One region of the Aliirhizobium cellulosilyticum genome, then DNA from elsewhere that is predicted to be linked to it. Evidence: riboswitches for the same ligand, from Rfam matches in the RefSeq annotation. Region 1 holds a riboswitch; each other region holds the start of a gene.
What was found. A riboswitch is a leader RNA that binds a small molecule or an ion and turns the genes downstream of it on or off. The one in region 1 is predicted to bind cobalamin.
Positions count from the first base shown of each region.

Region 2: linked by a shared signal. The riboswitch ahead of GGE33_RS20585 (ABC transporter substrate-binding protein) and the one ahead of GGE33_RS10785 (aromatic ring-hydroxylating oxygenase subunit alpha) in region 1 are both predicted to bind cobalamin.
Region 3: linked by a shared signal. The riboswitch ahead of GGE33_RS20685 (energy-coupling factor ABC transporter permease) and the one ahead of GGE33_RS10785 (aromatic ring-hydroxylating oxygenase subunit alpha) in region 1 are both predicted to bind cobalamin.

Region 1 covers NZ_JACIGW010000002.1:388,139-394,167, forward strand. The annotation lists gene GGE33_RS10775 (winged helix-turn-helix transcriptional regulator) at 1-134, opposite strand, end outside; gene GGE33_RS10780 (NmrA/HSCARG family protein) at 270-1,169, shown strand; gene GGE33_RS10785 (aromatic ring-hydroxylating oxygenase subunit alpha) at 1,220-2,464, opposite strand; cobalamin riboswitch at 2,556-2,788, opposite strand; gene GGE33_RS10790 (DUF6656 family protein) at 2,939-3,547, shown strand; gene GGE33_RS10795 (L-threonylcarbamoyladenylate synthase) at 3,579-4,571, shown strand; gene GGE33_RS10800 (FAD-binding oxidoreductase) at 4,574-6,029, shown strand, end outside.
Region 2 covers NZ_JACIGW010000005.1:274,481-280,509, reverse strand. The annotation lists gene GGE33_RS20590 (ABC transporter substrate-binding protein) at 1-901, opposite strand, end outside; gene GGE33_RS20585 (ABC transporter substrate-binding protein) at 980-1,999, opposite strand; cobalamin riboswitch at 2,146-2,342, opposite strand; gene zigA (zinc metallochaperone GTPase ZigA) at 2,470-3,675, shown strand; gene rsmA (16S rRNA (adenine(1518)-N(6)/adenine(1519)-N(6))-dimethyltransferase RsmA) at 3,711-4,556, opposite strand; gene pdxA (4-hydroxythreonine-4-phosphate dehydrogenase PdxA) at 4,556-5,596, opposite strand; gene GGE33_RS20565 (SurA N-terminal domain-containing protein) at 5,619-6,029, opposite strand, start outside.
Region 3 covers NZ_JACIGW010000005.1:296,880-302,908, reverse strand. The annotation lists gene GGE33_RS20705 (CvpA family protein) at 1-420, opposite strand, end outside; gene radA (DNA repair protein RadA) at 535-1,950, opposite strand; gene alr (alanine racemase) at 2,055-3,227, opposite strand; gene GGE33_RS20690 (ClbS/DfsB family four-helix bundle protein) at 3,462-3,974, shown strand; cobalamin riboswitch at 4,073-4,267, shown strand; gene GGE33_RS20685 (energy-coupling factor ABC transporter permease) at 4,302-4,979, shown strand; gene GGE33_RS20680 (replicative DNA helicase) at 5,032-6,029, opposite strand, start outside.

The DNA.
Region 1 (6,029 bases):
TTCAGATGCGAAAAACGGAGCCTTCGACCCTCTGCCAGCGAGAGGCGCCAGATGACCTGAACCGTCCACTTGTCACCCAGACGCCCGCATACTCCGTTAGCAGGTTGCGGCAGGAAAGCCTGATCGCGCGTCAACTGCCTTTCGGTTTTGCTCCGACCTGAATTGTCCAAGAGTATCACCCGTGTGCCCGAGGCTGAAAATAGTGCCGTCTTCCGGCTGTGTTTCAACAGTATATATGGAGACCCCGTGTTCACCACGAGGGTTCTCAGATGAAAGAAGACAAGCGTCCAATCCTGGTATTCGGCGCCACCGGCCGGCAGGGTGGAGCGGTCGCCGAAGCGCTTTTGAAGGCAAGATGGCCCGTTCGCGCGATTGTGCGAGACATTGCGGCCCCCAAATCCGTCGCCCTTCGTCAGGCGGGTGCCGAACTGGTTGAAGGATCATTTGCCGATCTCGATACATTTCGCGCCGGGATGGACAGTGCCCATGGCGTGTTCAGCGTCTTACCGGCCAACCTGTCAGAGACCGAAGAGGTACGGATAGGGTGCGGGATCGCCGATCTTGCGGCCGAAAGCGGCGTCGCACATCTCGTCTATTCCTCGGGCGCCAGTTCCGGCGACACACCGACCGGGATCGCCCGTTTCGACGCCAAGCCGCGGATCGAGGCGCATATCCGTTGGCTGCCGGTCACCGCAACCATAATCAGACCGATGATATTCATGGATATGCTGATCAACCCGGCATTCGGCCTTTCAGAAGGCCGGTACACATTCTTCCTCAGGCCGGACCAGTCGATGCAACTGATTGCCGTGGAAGACATCGGGAAATTCGTCGCCGCGATCTTTGCCGATGGCATACGGTTCAGCGGACGGACGATTAAGATCGCGAGCGATACGGTTACAGGGCGCCAGCTGGGGGAAATCTTCAGCGAAGCCGCCGGTCGTCCGGTCATCTATTCCCGCTTTGCCGATGAAGTCCTTGCCGCCAATAGCGATCTTGGTCAGCTTGCGGCGATCCTGGATAACGGCCCGCTGGCGGATCACGTGGACCTTGCTGCGATGCGCGAGATCAATCCCGAGATCATTTCCTTTCGGGCCTGGCTTGCGACCCAAAGACACCAAGCCTTCGACGCCTTAATCGGGAGTGATCGTACGTCCCACTCAGCGTAAAAACAGGCTCCTCCGCAAACTGACGGCACATTGCGGAGGAGCGCTCAGTATCACGCCACCGCGTAAAGCGTGCTGTCCTTGCCCTGCAGGCGATCGATCATGAAGTTCGAATACCACTCAACGAACTGCATCACACCACCTTCATGCGCCTCGGAATAAGGGCCGGGTTCATAGGCGGGAGAGCGGATGCCGAAGGCGTTTTCCTCGACGATCTGCCTGTCCTGGTCGTTGGTCATGTTCCAGACATGGGTCAGCTGCTCGACATCGTAATCGACGCCTTCCACCGCATCCTTGTGGACCAGCCATGTGGTGGTGACCGCCGTCTCTTCCGGCCCGATGGGGATGACTCGGAAAGAGATCGCGTGGTCGACCAGCATATGGTTCCAGGTGGTCGGGTAATGGAACAGAAGCATCGTGCCGATATGGGAAATCGTCACGTCGTCGGAGAGCGACCGTTGAACTGCGGGACGGCCGTTCATCGTGTAGCTTTCGGCATCCTCGATCAGCGGCATGCGCGCCACGCGGAACTGGCCGTCCGGCGACATGTTGAACGTGCTCGGCAGGCCGGCCGCTTCACAGCGGCTCCAGTGTTCGGAAATGAACGGATCGTCGCCGGCGCCCTGCACACCGGTCGCAGTCGGCGCTTCCGGGTAGGTGCGGCAGAGTTCCGGATGGTTACCGGCGCAGTGATAACACTCGCGATTGTTTTCCCAGACGAGCTTCCAGTTGCCCTTTTCGATGATCGTGTTCTGGGCAGCAACCTTCGTTTCGGGCAGGCGATGCGGCGCCATGTAAGGCTCGACCGTTGCGCGAACCGGAGCAAAATCCGGGGCTTCCTTTGCGAGGCAGATAAAGATGTAGCCAGCAACCACCTGGCAGTGGACGGGTTTCAATCCAAACTGCTTCTTGTCGAAATTCTCGCCCATATGACGGGCCGACATCAGCGAGCCGTCATGCTGGTAGGTCCACTGGTGATAGGGACAGACGAGGCGGGTCGCAGAACCCGTTTCCTTGGTGCAGACGCGGTGGCCGCGATGGCGGCAGGTATTGTGATAGGCGCGGATATCGCCCTCGCGCGTGCGGATGACGAGAACCGGATAGTCGCCAACCTGCAGGGTAAAATACATGCCCGCCTTGTTGATCTGGCAATCGTGGCCGGCAAACAGCCAGTCGCGATACCAGATCATCTCGAGATCGAGCTTGTAATAATCGGGATCGATATAAAAGGGCTGTTCCAGGCTGAAACCTTCGCGGCGGTTCTTCAGCTGCCGCAGAACCTGATTGTGAATGTCCATATGCTTCCTCGCAATACAAGCAAGCTTCAGGGCATGGACAAGCCGGCAACAATCAATGCAGCCAATTCCCGTCCCGTGCGCCCTCCGCGACCGGTGTCATCAAGCTCAGGCTGGTTTCCGGGCTGAGGAGTTGTCCCAAAAGGACTGCATGGCACCTTCCCGGTCGGCCGTTCGGCTCTGTCCCAGTGGCCGGGGTCGCCCCCTACCATGCCTTCAACTCCACCACCGTTGCGGGGGCAGCGCCGGATAGATCTCTGCGACCCGCCGGCTTCCCAATTCTCCGCCTCCCCTAGCGAGGCGGCACCTTGAGCTTTGTCATATTTAAGCGGGACGCCGGCCTGTCGCATAGACGACATTGCGACATCGGCCACTGCATTGGCGACGATCGCGCAATAGCATCCGATTGCGGGAGAAACCGACTGTTAAGGTCTTGCTAATAGTGTTCTTGAAAATTCATTGGGAAGAGCCGCCACCATGCCAGGACAGCTCCGTTATTACGAAGTCAACAGGCCCAGGCCCTTGATGATGCCGCCAAGCAGCGGCAATGCCCATACGGAATTCCTGCGAACCGGCAGAATTCCACGCTCCCGCCCTGTCTGGGTTCCCGACGAACGTCGCTATCTCACCCATGACGAAGTGGCTGAAAAGACAGGCAAGAAGCTCGAAACGGCCGGCGAAACCACGCATAAGCGGCTGAACAGCTTTCACCGGTCTATCCACCTGCCGAAGATCATCTTTCACCGCACGTTGGAGGGTAGCCCGCATCTGGGCTATTGCCATGTGACCGCAGCACGTACCTTCTTTTCGCAGGATGCGATGGTCAGCTGGTCATTCTACATCGCCAACTTCTCTTCCGAGATCGGCGGCGACGAGGTGTTTTTCGCCCGAATCAATCCACGGAATTCCCGCATGTATTTCGCCGTCGCGGTGGAAGGCGAAGCAGGCGAACAGGCGCGGATCGACCGGACATGGCGCAAGAACGGGCTTCTGTTCCAGACCAACAGCCCGCGCGATGCGATGCGCAACGTTCTGATGCTCGGCGCGCCCAGTGCCGCAGTGCGCGAAATCATCAAAAGGCTTTAAAGCACGGGCACTCCGCTGTATTGACAGCGGCATGACAGCCGAAATCATAAACATCACCCATGAGCCCCAGCGCGCCATCAGCGAGGCAAGCCGCGTGCTCAATGACGGTTTTCCCGTCGCCATTCCGACCGAAACGGTCTACGGCCTTGCCGCGGATGCGACGCGCGCCGATGCGATCTCGCACATCTACGAGACCAAGGGGCGTCCGCAGTTCAATCCGCTCATCTGCCATGTCTGCGATATCGAGATGGCCGAGCGGTACGCGGTGTTCGATCCGGCGTCGAGAAAGTTGGCCGAAACCTTCTGGCCCGGTCCGCTGACCATTGTCCTGCCGCTCAGGAAAGACAGCACCATCCATCCGCTGGCAACCGCGGGGCTGGAAACGGTCGGGCTTCGCTGCCCGGAAGGTTTTGCCAACGACCTGATCCGCGATTTCGGCCGGCCGCTTGCGGCACCAAGCGCCAACACGTCCGGCAAGATTAGCCCGACCTCGGCACGCCATGTGATGGACGACCTCGGCGACAAGCTTCAACTGATCATCGACGGCGGCTCTTCGCCAGTCGGCGTCGAGTCGACGATCATCCGCGTCGATCCCGAAACCGGCGCGATCCTGCTTCTCAGGCCCGGTGGTCTTGCGGCCATGCATATCGCCGACGCTGCCGGGCGTGACCTTGAGCGCCGCTCAGGCCCTGCCGCGATCATCGAGGCGCCGGGCATGCTCGCCTCGCATTATGCGCCGGGCGCTAGCGTGCGTCTCGACGCGACGGCGATCGAACCGGGCGAAGCGCTGATCCGTTTCGGTGGCCAGCCGGTTGCCGGTGCGGAAAAGGCTGCGATCGATCTCGACCTCAGCCCATCCGCCGACCTTGCGCAGGCGGCCGCCAACCTGTTCGAATACCTGAAGCGCGCGGATGCCAGCGGTGCCTCAAGCATCGCGGTTGCGCCGATCCCGAACGAGGGACTAGGCGAAGCGATCAATGACAGGCTGGGACGGGCAGCCGCACCACGCGACGGAGAGGAATGAAAATGGACAATGCAGCGGGCGAGAGCGCAAAGGCCGGTTCAGAGATGGCTTCGGGACTGATTGACCGTTTTGCCGCGATTGTCGGAGATGCCAATGTGATCCGCGATGCGGCAGGCCTTGCCCCGCATCTGGTGGAGGATCGTGGTCTCTACAAGGGTTCCTCGCCGCTGCTTCTGAAGCCTGCCTCGACGCAGGAAGTCTCGGCGATCCTGAAACTCGCCAGCGAAACCGGCACCGCCATCGTGCCGCAGACCGGCAATACCGGTCTTGTCGGCGGACAGACACCACGCGCCGGCGGCAATGACGTCATCGTATCGCTTGCCCGGATGAACCGCATCCGCGACGTCGATCCGGTAGCCAATGTGCTGGTTGCCGATGGCGGCGCAATTCTTGCCGACGTGCAGAAGGCTGCGGAAGAGGTGAACCGGCTGTTTCCGCTTTCGCTCGGATCGGAAGGTTCCTGCAGGATCGGCGGCAATCTTTCCACCAATGCGGGCGGCACGGCGGTGCTTGCCTATGGCAACATGCGCCAGCTCTGCCTCGGGTTGGAAGTGGTACTTCCGACCGGCGAGATCTGGGACGGCCTGCGTCGGCTGAAGAAGGACAATACCGGCTACGACCTGCGCGACCTCTTCATCGGTGCGGAAGGCACGCTCGGCATCATTACCGGTGCGGTCCTGAAACTCTTCCCCCGACCGGTCGGTCATCAGGTGGCGTTTGCCGGTGTCGCCTCGACCGAAGACGCGCTTCAACTGTTCGACAAGGCCTCGACACTTTGCGGCATGGCCCTGACCGGCTTCGAGCTGATGCCGCGGATCGGCATCGAATTCACCTCGCGCCATATCGACGGCGTGCGCGACCCGCTGTCGGAACCGCATCCGTGGTATGTGCTGATCGACATATCGACGTCGGACTCGGCCGAGACTGCTGAAGTCATGGTCCATTCGCTGCTGGAGCAGGGTTTCGAGGCCGGTCTGGTACGCGATGCGGTGATTGCCAGCTCGGTTGCGCAGCAGAAGGCGCTGTGGACGATGCGCGAAAGCATGTCCGGCGCTCAGAAGCCGGAAGGCGGATCGATCAAGCACGACGTGTCCGTGCCGGTCTCGAAGATCCCGCAATTCATGGCGGAGGCCGAAACGGCGGTTCTCGCCGCCATGCCAGGCGCGCGCGTCTGCGCCTTCGGCCATATGGGCGACGGCAATATCCACTACAACATCTCCCAGCCGGTAGGTGCCGACAAACAAGCGTTTCTCGACCGCTGGCGCGAGATCAACGAGATCGTCCATAGGATCGTGCTTGCCGCTGGCGGCTCGATTTCGGCGGAGCACGGCATCGGCCAGCTGAAGCGGGACGAGCTTGCGCATGTCCGCTCGCCGATCGAGATGGACCTTATGGCCCGGATCAAGAAATCCTTCGATCCGGCCGGCATCATGAACCCGGGCAAGGTCATCATCGCCC
Region 2 (6,029 bases), on a different contig from region 1:
CGACGGCGTCGAGCTTGCTGACGACCGGATCGGTGGTGAGGAACTGCTTCTTGACTGCCGGATCGTCGGCACCCTGATTGCGCCTGTCCATCGTGCCGATGACGATCACCGTCGGGTTCTCGGCGGCGATGGCTTCCCAGCCGACCAGAGGCCATTCCTGCTCGGAACTGACGATATTCTTCGCGCCAAGAACCTGAGTGATGTAACCCGAAGCGCCGTTCTTACCGGCCATCCAGGCATCACCTGCGACTTCCGGTGACGAGAACCAGTAGACGAGGCTGACATCCTTGGCCTTGTCTGCGACGCGCGCCCGTACGGCAGCTTCGCGGGCCTTGATATTCGCGATCAGCTTTTCCCCGCGATCGGCCACATCAAAGATGCGCGAAAGCTCGCCGATCTCCTGATAGAGGAGGTCCATCGAGAACATCTTCTTGCGGCTGCCATCCGAAACCGCGTTATCCGTCACCGCGCAATCGGTAGGAGACACGTAGCTCGGCACGCCAAGATCGGCAAACTGCTGGCGCGTGCCGACGCGGCCCTGCGGTCCGACGGAAGTGAGAAACTGCGCGGCGATGAAATCCGGGTCTCGCGCCACCACAGCCTCGAAATTCGGCGTGCTGTTGGCGATGCGGTGGACTTGCTGATTGTCGGCTGCAAGTTCCGGCAGAACCGGCGAGACCCAGATGGCGCTTCCGGCCATGCGATCGGCAAGGCCGAGCATCAGCAGGATCTCGGTACTGTTCTGGCCGAGGCCCACGGCTTTCTGCGGAGCCTTTTCAATGACGACGTTCGAACCGCAATTATCGATCGTCAGCGGGTATGCGGTCGGGGCGGCGAATGCCGTGGAGGTGAGGGCTCTGAGGGGAAGCGCAACAAGAGCGGCGATCAGGCCGTATTTCATGTCCTGTCCTTTCGGATGACGGATGAGGTGCCGGAAAACACCGCCCGGCCGGATGGCGGGCGGTGCAGGCGGCATGGCTTAGTTCGCAAGTCCGAAGGACTGGATGCCTTTTGCAAGCGTTTCAATGCCGTCGATCGTGCGGATCGTCGGGTTCATCGACTGCGCGTCCATCATCACGAAATGCTTCTTCTTCACCGCATCGAGCTGGCTGACGACCGGGTCGCTTTCGAGGAAGGAAACCTTTACCGCCGGATCATCGGCGGCATAACGGCGGCGATCCATGGTGGCGATGACGATCACGGCGGGATTGGCTTCAGCGATCGTTTCCCAACCGACCAGCGGCCATTCCTCTTCGGTCGTCACGACATTCTTCGCGCCAAGCGTCTTGAGGATATAGGCCGGTGCGCTGTTCTTGCCGGCGATAAAGGCATCGCCCTTGGTTTCCTTGCTGGAGAACCAGAAGACGATCGGCAGGTTCTTCGCTTCCGCGCCTTTGATCGAGGCGACGGCGGCGGCTTCACGGGCCTTCAGGTCCGCGATAAGCGTGTCGCCACGATCCTGGATGTCGAAGATTTCGGCCAATTCAGCGATTTCCCGATAGATCAGGTCCATCGTGAACAGTTCCTTGCGCACGCCATCGCCGCCTTCAAGATTGGTCTTGGCGACACAATCGGCCGGCGAGATATAGGTGTTGACGCCGATATCGGAAAACTGTTCGCGCTTGGCGACGGAGCCCATCGGACCGACATGCCATTCGAATTCTGCGGCGACAAGATCAGGCTCCAGCCCGACGATGGATTCGAAGCTCGGATCGTTGTCGGCAAGCCGTCTGATCTGCGCATTCGCCTCGGCATATTGCGGCAGCACAGGGCCGACCCAGACGGCCGTGCCGGCAACCTTGTCTGCAAGGCCGAGCGAATAGAGAATTTCGGTCATGCCCTGACCGATGGAAACGATTTCGCCGGGTGCCTTGTCGAAGGTCACCTTCTGTCCGCAATTTTCAACCGTCAGCGGATAGCTGGTCGAGGCTGCGAATGCGGTTGCGGGAAGCGCTGCGGTGGAAACCGCAAACAGTGCGGCGATCAAGCCGAGTTTCATGTCCTGTCCTTTCGAAGGAAATGGCTTTGCCGGGATGAAAGGCAGGACGATGCGAGGCCGCTTCTGCGGTCCACATCAAAATGGCGGGCGACGGGGTCGCTTGCGTCATATCATTCTCCCTGCCGGAACACCTCGTCCGGTATTGGTTAGGCCCAAAGCTGACGGCAGGTCTCCTGACTCGCGGCTCGAGCGCCTTGCCGTCTCCTTCCCGGTCAAAAAACCAGTGGATGTGACGAAAGGCTCGCCGCTTACAGTTGCGAGGGCAGTCGCGGGCTCGGTCAAAAAGACCTCACCGCGTTCCCTTTTCATCTGCGAATGCAGAACCGTAGCGTGCCCTTGATAGGAGACACACCGGAGCTTGTCCAGTGAACTTGCGTGATGAGCCGCTTCCAACCCGATGGCTTGACAGCGTCTCGATCACATGATGACGTAATAGTATAACGTAACAAAAGCTGCAATGGACATCTGCGATGAAAAATAGGCTCCCCGTCACCGTGCTCTCCGGCTTCCTTGGCTCCGGCAAGACGACCATGCTCAACCACATTCTCGCCAATCGGCAGGGGATGCGCGTCGCGCTGATCGTCAACGACATGAGCGAGGTGAATATCGACGCAGCCCTCGTGCGCGACGGCGGCGCCAATCTGTCGCGCACCGAGGAACGACTGGTGGAGATGACCAATGGCTGCATCTGCTGCACGCTGCGCGACGATCTCCTGAAGGAAGTGCGTGCGCTCGCAGAGCAGGGGCGGTTCGATTACCTGCTGATCGAATCGACCGGCATCGCCGAACCGCTGCCGGTCGCCGCCACCTTCGATTTTCGGGATGAAAACGGCCAGAGCCTTTCGGACATATCGAAACTGGACACGATGGTGACCGTCGTCGATGCCGCCAATCTTCTGAAAGACTACGGTTCCGGTGACTTCCTTGCCGATCGTGGCGAAACGGCAGGTGAGGGCGATAATCGCACGATCGTCGATCTTCTGGTCGAGCAGATAGAATTCGCCGATGTGGTGGTGCTGAACAAGATCGGCACCGCGACGCCGGACGAACGCGACGCCGCGCGAAAAATCATCGTGGCGCTCAATCCCGATGCCAGGTTGATCGAGACGGATTTCGGCAAGGTGGACCTCAGGGATGTTCTGGGCACAGGCCGTTTCGATATCGACAAGGCGGAACAGCACCCGCTTTGGTTCAAGGAACTGCACGGGTTCAAGGACCATGTGCCGGAGACGGAGGAATACGGCATCCGCTCCTTCGTCTACCGCGCCAGAAGGCCGTTCGACCCGGCGAGGTTCCAGCGCTTCATCGACAGGTCATGGCCGGGTGTCGTCCGTGCCAAGGGCTTCTTCTGGCTGGCGACACGTCCGCATTTCGTCGGCGAAATCAGCCAGGCCGGTGCTCTGGTCCGCACCGGCCGGACGGGACTGTGGTGGTCTGCCGTTCCGAAGGAACGCTGGCCGCAGACGCCTGAGTTTGCTCGGATGATGAAACCCTATCTCGATCCCGTCTGGGGTGACCGGCGACAGGAGGTCGTCTTTATCGGTGCCGACCCTATGAATGAACAGAAGATCAGAACCGAGCTGGATAGCTGTCTCATTGAGGCTCCGGCATTCACTCCGGAACTCTGGACGCACCTTGCCGATCCCTTCGCAAGCTGGGAACGCAAGGCCTCGTGAACTGAGGCTGTGTTGATCGCCGTGGCCGACGCGCCTTAAAGCGCGTTGGCCAATGCAACGAATTCCTCGACGGAAAGCGTCTCTGCGCGGCGCTGGGGATCGATACCGACCTTGTTGAGCAGCGTTTCGCCGCCGACCGGCTTCAGGCTCTGGCGCAGCATTTTGCGGCGCTGGCCGAAGGCGGCGTGGGTGATGCGTTCCAGCTTGTTGGCATCGCAGGGCAGGGGCTTGGCCTTCGGTGTCAGATGCACAACGGTCGACGTCACCTTCGGCGGTGGTGAGAAGGCCTGCGGCGGCACGTCGAACACCATATGTGCATCCGTCCGCCAGCCGCAGATCACGCCGAGCCGGCCGTAGTGATCGTCTTCCTCGTCCGCAACGATGCGCAGGCCGACTTCCTTCTGGAACATCAGCGTCAGGCTTTCCCAGAAGGGCGGCCATTTTCCGTTTTCCGGCAACAGCCAGTTGAGGAGCAGTTGCGTGCCGACATTATAGGGCAGGTTGGCGATGATCTTCACCGGCCCGCCATCGGCCTTTTCTGCCGCAAGAGCCGCGAAATCGGTCTTCAGCGCATCGCCTTCGATGACTTCCAGACGACCGGGGTAGAAATCCGAGACTTCGGCAAGCACCGGCAGCGCCCGCGCATCGCGCTCCACCGCGATCACCTTCTTCGCGCCAAGCGCAAGAATGGAACGCGTCAGGCCGCCCGGGCCGGGACCGACCTCGAACACCGTCACGCCTTCGAGCGAACCGGCCGAGCGGGCGATCTTCTGGGTGAGATTGAGGTCGAAGAGAAAATTCTGGCCGAGCGACTTTTTCGCATCCAGCCCATGGCGCTGGATGACGTCGCGAAGCGGCGGGAGTCCGTCAAGAGTTGCCATCAGACGGTTACGCCGAATGCGGGAATTTTTGCATCTGTATTCACCGCCAGTTCGGCTGCGAGCTTCAGTGCTGCAACGAGGCTCGTCTCGCGCGCCACGCCCTGACCGGCAATGCCGAAGGCCGTGCCGTGGTCGGGAGATGTGCGGATGAAGGGAAGGCCGAGCGTGACATTGACGGACGTGTCGAAGCCCAGCGCCTTCGCCGGGATAAGCGCCTGATCGTGATACATGCAGACCGCGACGTCATAACGCGAACGCGCCTCGTCATGGAACATCGTATCCGCCGGCAGCGGCCCGAACACATGCAGGCCTTCGTCGCGCAGCCTGACGATAGCGGGATGGATGATCTCCTGATCCTCGAGGCCGATTGCACCGTCTTCGCCCGCATGCGGGTTGATGCCGGCGACCGCGATCCGCGGCCGGGCAATGCCGAAGCGGTTCTTCAGGTCCTCGTTGGTGACGCGGCATGTATCGACGATCAGGTCTTCCGTCAGTGCTGTCGGCACATCCTTGAGCGGGATATGGATCGTCACGGGGATGGCACGCAGCTTCGGCCCGGCAAGCATCATCACGGGTAGAAAAGACCGCTTGGTCACTTTCAAAGCAAGGTCTGCCAGAAATTCAGTGTGGCCGGGAAATTTGAAGCCGGATTGATAGAGAATCGACTTTGCTATCGGATTGGTCACGACAGCCGAGGCGCGACCTGAAAAGCAGAGGTCGACCGCTGTCTCGATCGATGAAATCGTGCCGCGCGCGGTTGCCACATGCGGTTCACCCGCGGCGACTTCGACACCTGATGAAATAGGGAGCACGGGAATGGCATGATCAAAGATCGATGCCGCCGTCTCGGGGCTGGCATCGCGAATCTGAATATCAAGATCGAGCAAAGCAGCGCGAGACTTCAGAACCTCAGGATCGCCGATGAAAAGGAAAGGCGGCAGGCCGGTTTCCCGCCGCGCCGCCCATGCAGCCAAGGTAATGTCCGGGCCGATCCCTGCAGGATCGCCCTGGGTCAATGCAAGCGGGCGGTCGGGCGCCATGATAACTCCGGAATGCCTTGGGTCAGCGACGATCGATCTGCGCCTTGGAGCGCAACTCGTCGAGATATTTCTTGTCGTTCGGATTGGTGCCGCTCTTCTCGGATTTGCCAAGGTCTTCGGCACGGAACACGGCTTCCGCGGCAACGTCGTCGGAAACCTGACGCTGGTTGCAGATCGCAAGGAACTCGACGCCACGTTCGGTGATCTTGGTAGCGGTCGTCCCATTTGGAGACGCCTTTTCGATCAGCGGTTTCCAGTCATCCGGCAGGTTGGGTGTCATGACGCGGCCGAGGTCGCGAACGGATACGTCCATCATAGTCGCCGCAAAATCCTTTGCCTGATCGCAGCCCGGGAATTTCGACCGGGATGCTTCCGCTTCCGATTTGCGCTTGTTGATGATCGCATTGCGCTTTGCCGGCGGAACGACGAAGAT
Region 3 (6,029 bases), on a different contig from region 1:
CTTGGCGTCCACCACCCAGGTCGGCTGCGCCTTGACTGGCACCAGCCAGTTCCAGAAGGCCGTTGCGATGACGAGTAGCAGGATGCCGCGGGCAGCCCCGAAGAGGAAGCCGAGCGTACGGTCCAGCGCGCCGATGCGGCTGTCGATGATGAAATCAGCAATCCGCGAGGTGATGAAGGAGATCACGATCAGCGCGATCAGAAAGATCACGCCTGCAGAGGCGGCAATCGCGATACGGTGATCGGACGTGTATTTTTCCGCATAAGGCACAGCCAGCGGATAAAGATAATAGGCGGCGGCAACCGAGCCGGCCCAGCTGGCGATCGACAGCACTTCGCGGGAAAAGCCGCGGACCATGGCAAGCACCGCAGAAAACAGGGTGACGCCGATGACAATACCGTCGAAGATCGTAATGGGCATGTAAACTCTACTCCAGAACCTGCCGTTCCACACCTGCCGGATGAACCGGCATTTTCGCCCGGCATTCCAGCATTGGGCGCAGTGTCTTACATCAGCCAACTCATTAACGGAAGATCAATCATCTTCTCCGGCATTTTCATGGCCTTTCCCCAGTTTCTTGGCGGATCCGGCAATGCGGGCGACAAGATCGGGAAGGTCCTCGATCATCGTCCAGCGGGCGCTGCCGTTCTTCGGCAGTTCCGCCGAGGTGGCAGGCAGCATGGCGCCGGCAAAGCCGAGTTTTTCCGCTTCCTTCAGGCGCTGGGATGTCTGCGACACCGGGCGTACGGCGCCTGAAAGGCTGATTTCGCCGAAGAAAACACAATCGGCAGGCAAAGCCGCGCCGGCAAGCGAGGAGACGAGCGCCGATGCGATCGCCATGTCGGCTGCCGGTTCCGAAATGCGGTAGCCGCCTGCGACATTGAGATAGACATCGTGCTGGCCGAGCCTGACCCCGCAATGGGCTTCGAGCACGGCAAGGATCATTGCCAGACGCGAACTGTCCCAGCCGACCACGGCGCGGCGCGGCGTGCCGAGCGAAGTGGCTGCTACAAGCGCCTGTACCTCGACCAGAACCGGCCGTGTGCCTTCCATGCCGGCAAAGACGGCGGCACCCGGAGATTTGGCATTGCGCTCGCCGAGAAACAGTTCGGACGGGTTGGAAACATCGCGCAAGCCGTTATCGGACATTTCGAACACGCCGATTTCGTCGGTCGGCCCGAAACGGTTCTTGACCGTTCTGAGGATGCGATAGTGATGGCCGCGATCGCCCTCGAAATAAAGCACGGCATCGACCATGTGCTCGACGACGCGCGGACCGGCGATCTGGCCTTCCTTCGTCACATGCCCGACGAGAACCATGGCGGCACCCGTCTGCTTGGCAAAGCGGATCATTGCCTGCACGCCGGTGCGCACCTGGGTGACGGTGCCAGGGGCCGAATCTGCCGTATCGCTCCAGAGCGTCTGGATGGAATCGATGATCACCAAATCGGGGCGTTTGCCTTCGGAAATTGTGGCAAGGATGTCTTCCACATTGGTTTCCGCAGCAAGCAGCACGTCCGAATCCGCTGCACCGAGGCGCTGGGCGCGCAGGCGCACCTGGGCCACCGCCTCTTCGCCCGAGACATAGATGATCCGGTGGCCGCGGCGTGAAAGTGCTGCTGCCGCCTGCATCAGCAGCGTCGACTTGCCGATGCCGGGGTCGCCCCCAATCAGCACGGCGGAGCCGCGCACGAAACCGCCACCGGTGGCGCGGTCGAGTTCGGAGATGCCGGTGAAAATACGCGGTGCCTGTTCGGTTTCGCCCGACAGCGTGGTCAACGCAACGGCACGGCCCTTCTTCGGGGCCTTGCCGGGACCGCCGCCGATGCCGCCCATCGGGTCTTCCTCGACGATCGTGTTCCACTCGCCGCAGCCGTCGCACTTGCCGGCCCAGCGGCTATGCACCGTGCCGCAGTTCTGGCACACGAATTGGGTTTTGGTTTTTGCCATAGATTTGATCGCCGCCTTGAATATCTCGGATACCCGCAAGAACAAAAGCGGAACCAATGGCCTTTTAAGCGAAACTGGCGGGTGATGACAAGACGGCGGTGATATCAATCGTCCGGATAAATGTAGCGCCGTTCATAACGCAGCCCGAGCGCGGTCAGAAGTTCGTAACCGATCGTGCCGCCGGCGCGTGCGGTGTCGTCGAGTGCGATGTTCGGGCCGAACAGTTCGATATAGTCACCGGTGCGGATTTCGTTTTCGGGTACGTCGGTCACGTCGAAGATCGTCAGATCCATCGTGACCCGGCCGATCACGGGCACGCGCCTGTTGGCGATGAAGCCAAAAGCGCCGGGTGCGCCTCCAGCCCGAAGCGGTACGCCGGAACCTGACAGCGAACGCAGGTAGCCGTCGGCATAACCGGCCGACACAACGGCAAGCCTGCTGTTGCGCGACAGCTGATGGGTGGCGCCGTAGCTGACGGTCGAACCGGACGGCGCATCACGGATCTGGATGATGCGTGCCTCCGCCTTGGCCACGGGTTTAAGCGCCTTCATGCCGTTGACCGCCTCGCCGCCATAGGCGGCAATGCCGGGACGGGTGAGGTCGAAGTGATATTCCGGGCCGAGAAAGATGCCTGCGGAAGCAGACAGACTTGTCGGAACGCCTTCGAAAGCCGCAGCAACCCGTTGGAAAGACTCAAGCTGTGATCGGTTGAGCGGAGAGGCCGGCGAATCGCCGCTGTGAAGATGCGACATGACGAGAACGGGTGAGAAACTTGCCGGCCGCGAGACATCCTCGGCAAAGGCGATCGCTTCTTCCGCGGGAAGGCCGAGCCGGTTGAAGCCGGTATCGATATGTAGCGCACAAGGATGGTCGCCATGTTCGGCGGTGACCGACATCCAGAAGGCCAGCTGTTCCTCGGAGATGATCACCGGGACCAGATCGTTTTCGTAAAACATCCGTTCCTGGCCCGGCCATATGCCGGAAAGCACGTAGATGCGGGCATCCGGCGCGTAGGTGCGCAAGGTTACGCCTTCCTGCACCGCGGCAACGAAGAAATCCCGTGCGCCGGCTTCATAGAGCGCGGTACCGCAATCCTCAAGCCCGAGACCATAGGCATCCGCCTTGACGACTGCGGCGGTTGAAGCCTTTCCACAGCGGCGCGCCATTTCCTTCCAGTTGTCGACAAGTGCGCCGAGATCGACCGTCAATCTCACGGGCGCGATATCGAAATCATCCGGATAGGTTTCGTCGCTGTCAAAATCGGTCTGTTCTGTCATGGCGGTCTCAATTGAATATGCTTTTGAAAGGCGGAGTGGCCGATCCTAACCTTTTTGCCGGCTGGAAAAAGGCCGCGGGTGAAGAATAAGGTTCTCCGTACAGGCTTTTGACACCACAATAATAGTGCAGCAATCCTAGGGTCGGTGTCCGGCTGCGACAGCCGGACGGCTTCATATCCTGTGGACAGAAGCGTAGCTTAGATGCTGTATTCGAACAGCATCTGAAGGCGCTCCATGGCTGTACCCGGTTCCAGGCAGGAACTTCTTGCGGCGATCTCCACGACCTTCAACAGGCTTTGGGACGATCTTGCCAGCGTTCCGAAGGTCCGGGCGAGAGAGGCATCCATGCAGGGCCACATGGCAGGCTCGATGATGAGCCCGGCGGATCTCGTCGCATACCTCATCGGCTGGAACGAACTGGTGCTGAAATGGCTCGATCGGGATGACCGGGGTGAAGCGGTCGATTTTCCGGAGATGGGGTTCAAGTGGAACGAACTGGGGCCGCTTGCCCAAAAATTCTATGCAGACCATGACGCACTGGACTGGCCCGAGCGGTTGGAACGACTGAGGACGGTGAAAGAGCAACTGGTCTCGACAATCAGCAACCGGTCAGATGACGAGCTTTACGGCAAAGGCTGGTACGGCAAGTGGACCAAGGGGCGCATGATCCAGTTCAACACCGCGTCGCCCTATGCCAATGCAAGAGCGCGCATTCGCAAATGGCTGAAGGCCCAGGAGTGCGCGTAGCAACGCCGATGACCCATTCTTGCTGCATGCGACCCTATGACAGCGGTAGATTGGTGCGATTTCGGCTGCGGTTGTTTGCTGCCTCTGCGGGAAATTGCTACCCCATTCCCGCACATGGTGCGGCCGACATCCGTTGACCGCATGGGAACAAGGGCAGCATCTGTTGAACCCGACCGCCCCCGCGACTGTGAGCGGCGAGCTTTGCGAAACACCACTGTGGCCTCGCGCCATGGGAAGGTTCGACAAGGCATCGACCCGCGAGTCAGGAGACCGACCGTGTGTATCTTATCAATCAACGACCGTCGGGTGTGACGGACAGGAGCACATATGCATATCGAACCGGGCCTCGTAGACGGGGCCAAAATCATTCTGAGCTACGCCACTGCAGCAGGGGCGGGACTTTTCACGTTGAAGTTGGCGCGAGACACGATCCGGCAACAGGGTCTCGCATCATTGGCCGCGCGTACGGCCATCACCGCTGTAGCAGTCTTTTCCTTCTTCGAACTTCTGCCGCATTATGCGGTCGGCGTGTCCGAGGTGCATTTCATTCTCGGATCGACATTGTTCCTGCTGTTCGGCGCAGCACCGGCGGCAATCGGGCTGGCGCTTGGTCTGGCGATACAGGGACTGTTCTTTGCGCCGGCCGACCTGCCGCAGTTTGGAATGAACGTCACGACGCTGCTGGTGCCGTTGTTTGCGGTGAAAGCGCTGGCGGATCGTATCATTTCGCCAGGCACGGCCTATGTCGATCTCACCTATAGGCAGGCGCTCCAGCTATCGACCGCCTATCAGGCCGGTGTCGTCGCCTGGGTGGCTTTCTGGGCCTTTTATGGTGCCGGTTTCGCAAGCGAAAATCTTGTGGCGATCGGCACGTTCGGTATTGCCTATATGTCGATCGTGCTGATCGAGCCGCTGGCGGACCTGGCCGTACTTGCCATCGCCAAGACCCTGAATGCTCTGAACGGTTCAGGCTTCGTTACGCGACGGCTTTACAACGCGGCCTGAGTTAGCCCGCGACTCTCAGCCTCGCCGGTGTACTGCCGGCGAGGCTGTTCGATCACGGTTCTTCGTATTGCGTGAAGCTCGGCTCGGCGAGGTCCGCAAAGCGCGTGAATTCGGACTGGAAGGCGAGCTTGACCGTGCCAGTCGGTCCGTGACGCTGCTTGGCGATGATGACGTCGGCCGTACCCTTGACGCGCTCCATATGTGCTTCCCATTCCGGGTATTTCGGATCGGCCAAGTCGCGGGGCTCCATGTTCTTTACATAATATTCCTCACGGAACACGAAGAGCACGACGTCGGCATCCTGCTCGATCGAGCCTGATTCGCGAAGGTCGGAAAGCTGCGGGCGTTTGTCTTCACGGCTTTCGACACCGCGCGATAGCTGTGACAGCGCGATGATCGGCACGTTGAGTTCCTTGCCGAGCGCCTTCAGACCCGTGGTGATCTGGGTGATTTCCTGCACGCGGTTTTCACCCGACTTGCCCGAACCGGTCATCAGCTGGATATAGTCGACCACCAGGCAATCGAGGCCGCGCTGGCGCTTCAGGCGGCGGGCGCGCGCCGATAGCTGGGCGATCGAGATACCACCGGTCTGGTCGATAAACAGCGGCACCTTCTGCATCATTTGGCTACAGGCGACCAGCTTTTCGAAATCGGCCTCGGTAATGTCACCGCGACGGATCTTTGACGACGAAACTTCCGTCTGCTCGGAGATGATACGGGTGGCCAGCTGTTCGGACGACATTTCGAGCGAGTAAAAGCCGACGACGCCGCCATTCTTGGCCTTGAACGAGCCATCGGGGGCGATTTCCTGCTCGTAAGCCGCGGCGATGTTGTAGGCGATATTGGTGGCAAGCGAGGTCTTGCCCATACCGGGGCGTCCTGCGAGCACGATCAAGTCGGAGCGCTGCAAGCCGCCCATCTTGCCGTCGAGCGACATGATGCCGGTTGAGATACCAGAGAGCTGGCCGTCACGCTCGAAAGCCTGGCCCGCCATGTCGATGGCGATCGCAACAGCATCGTTGAACGACTGGAAGCCGCCGTCGTAACGGC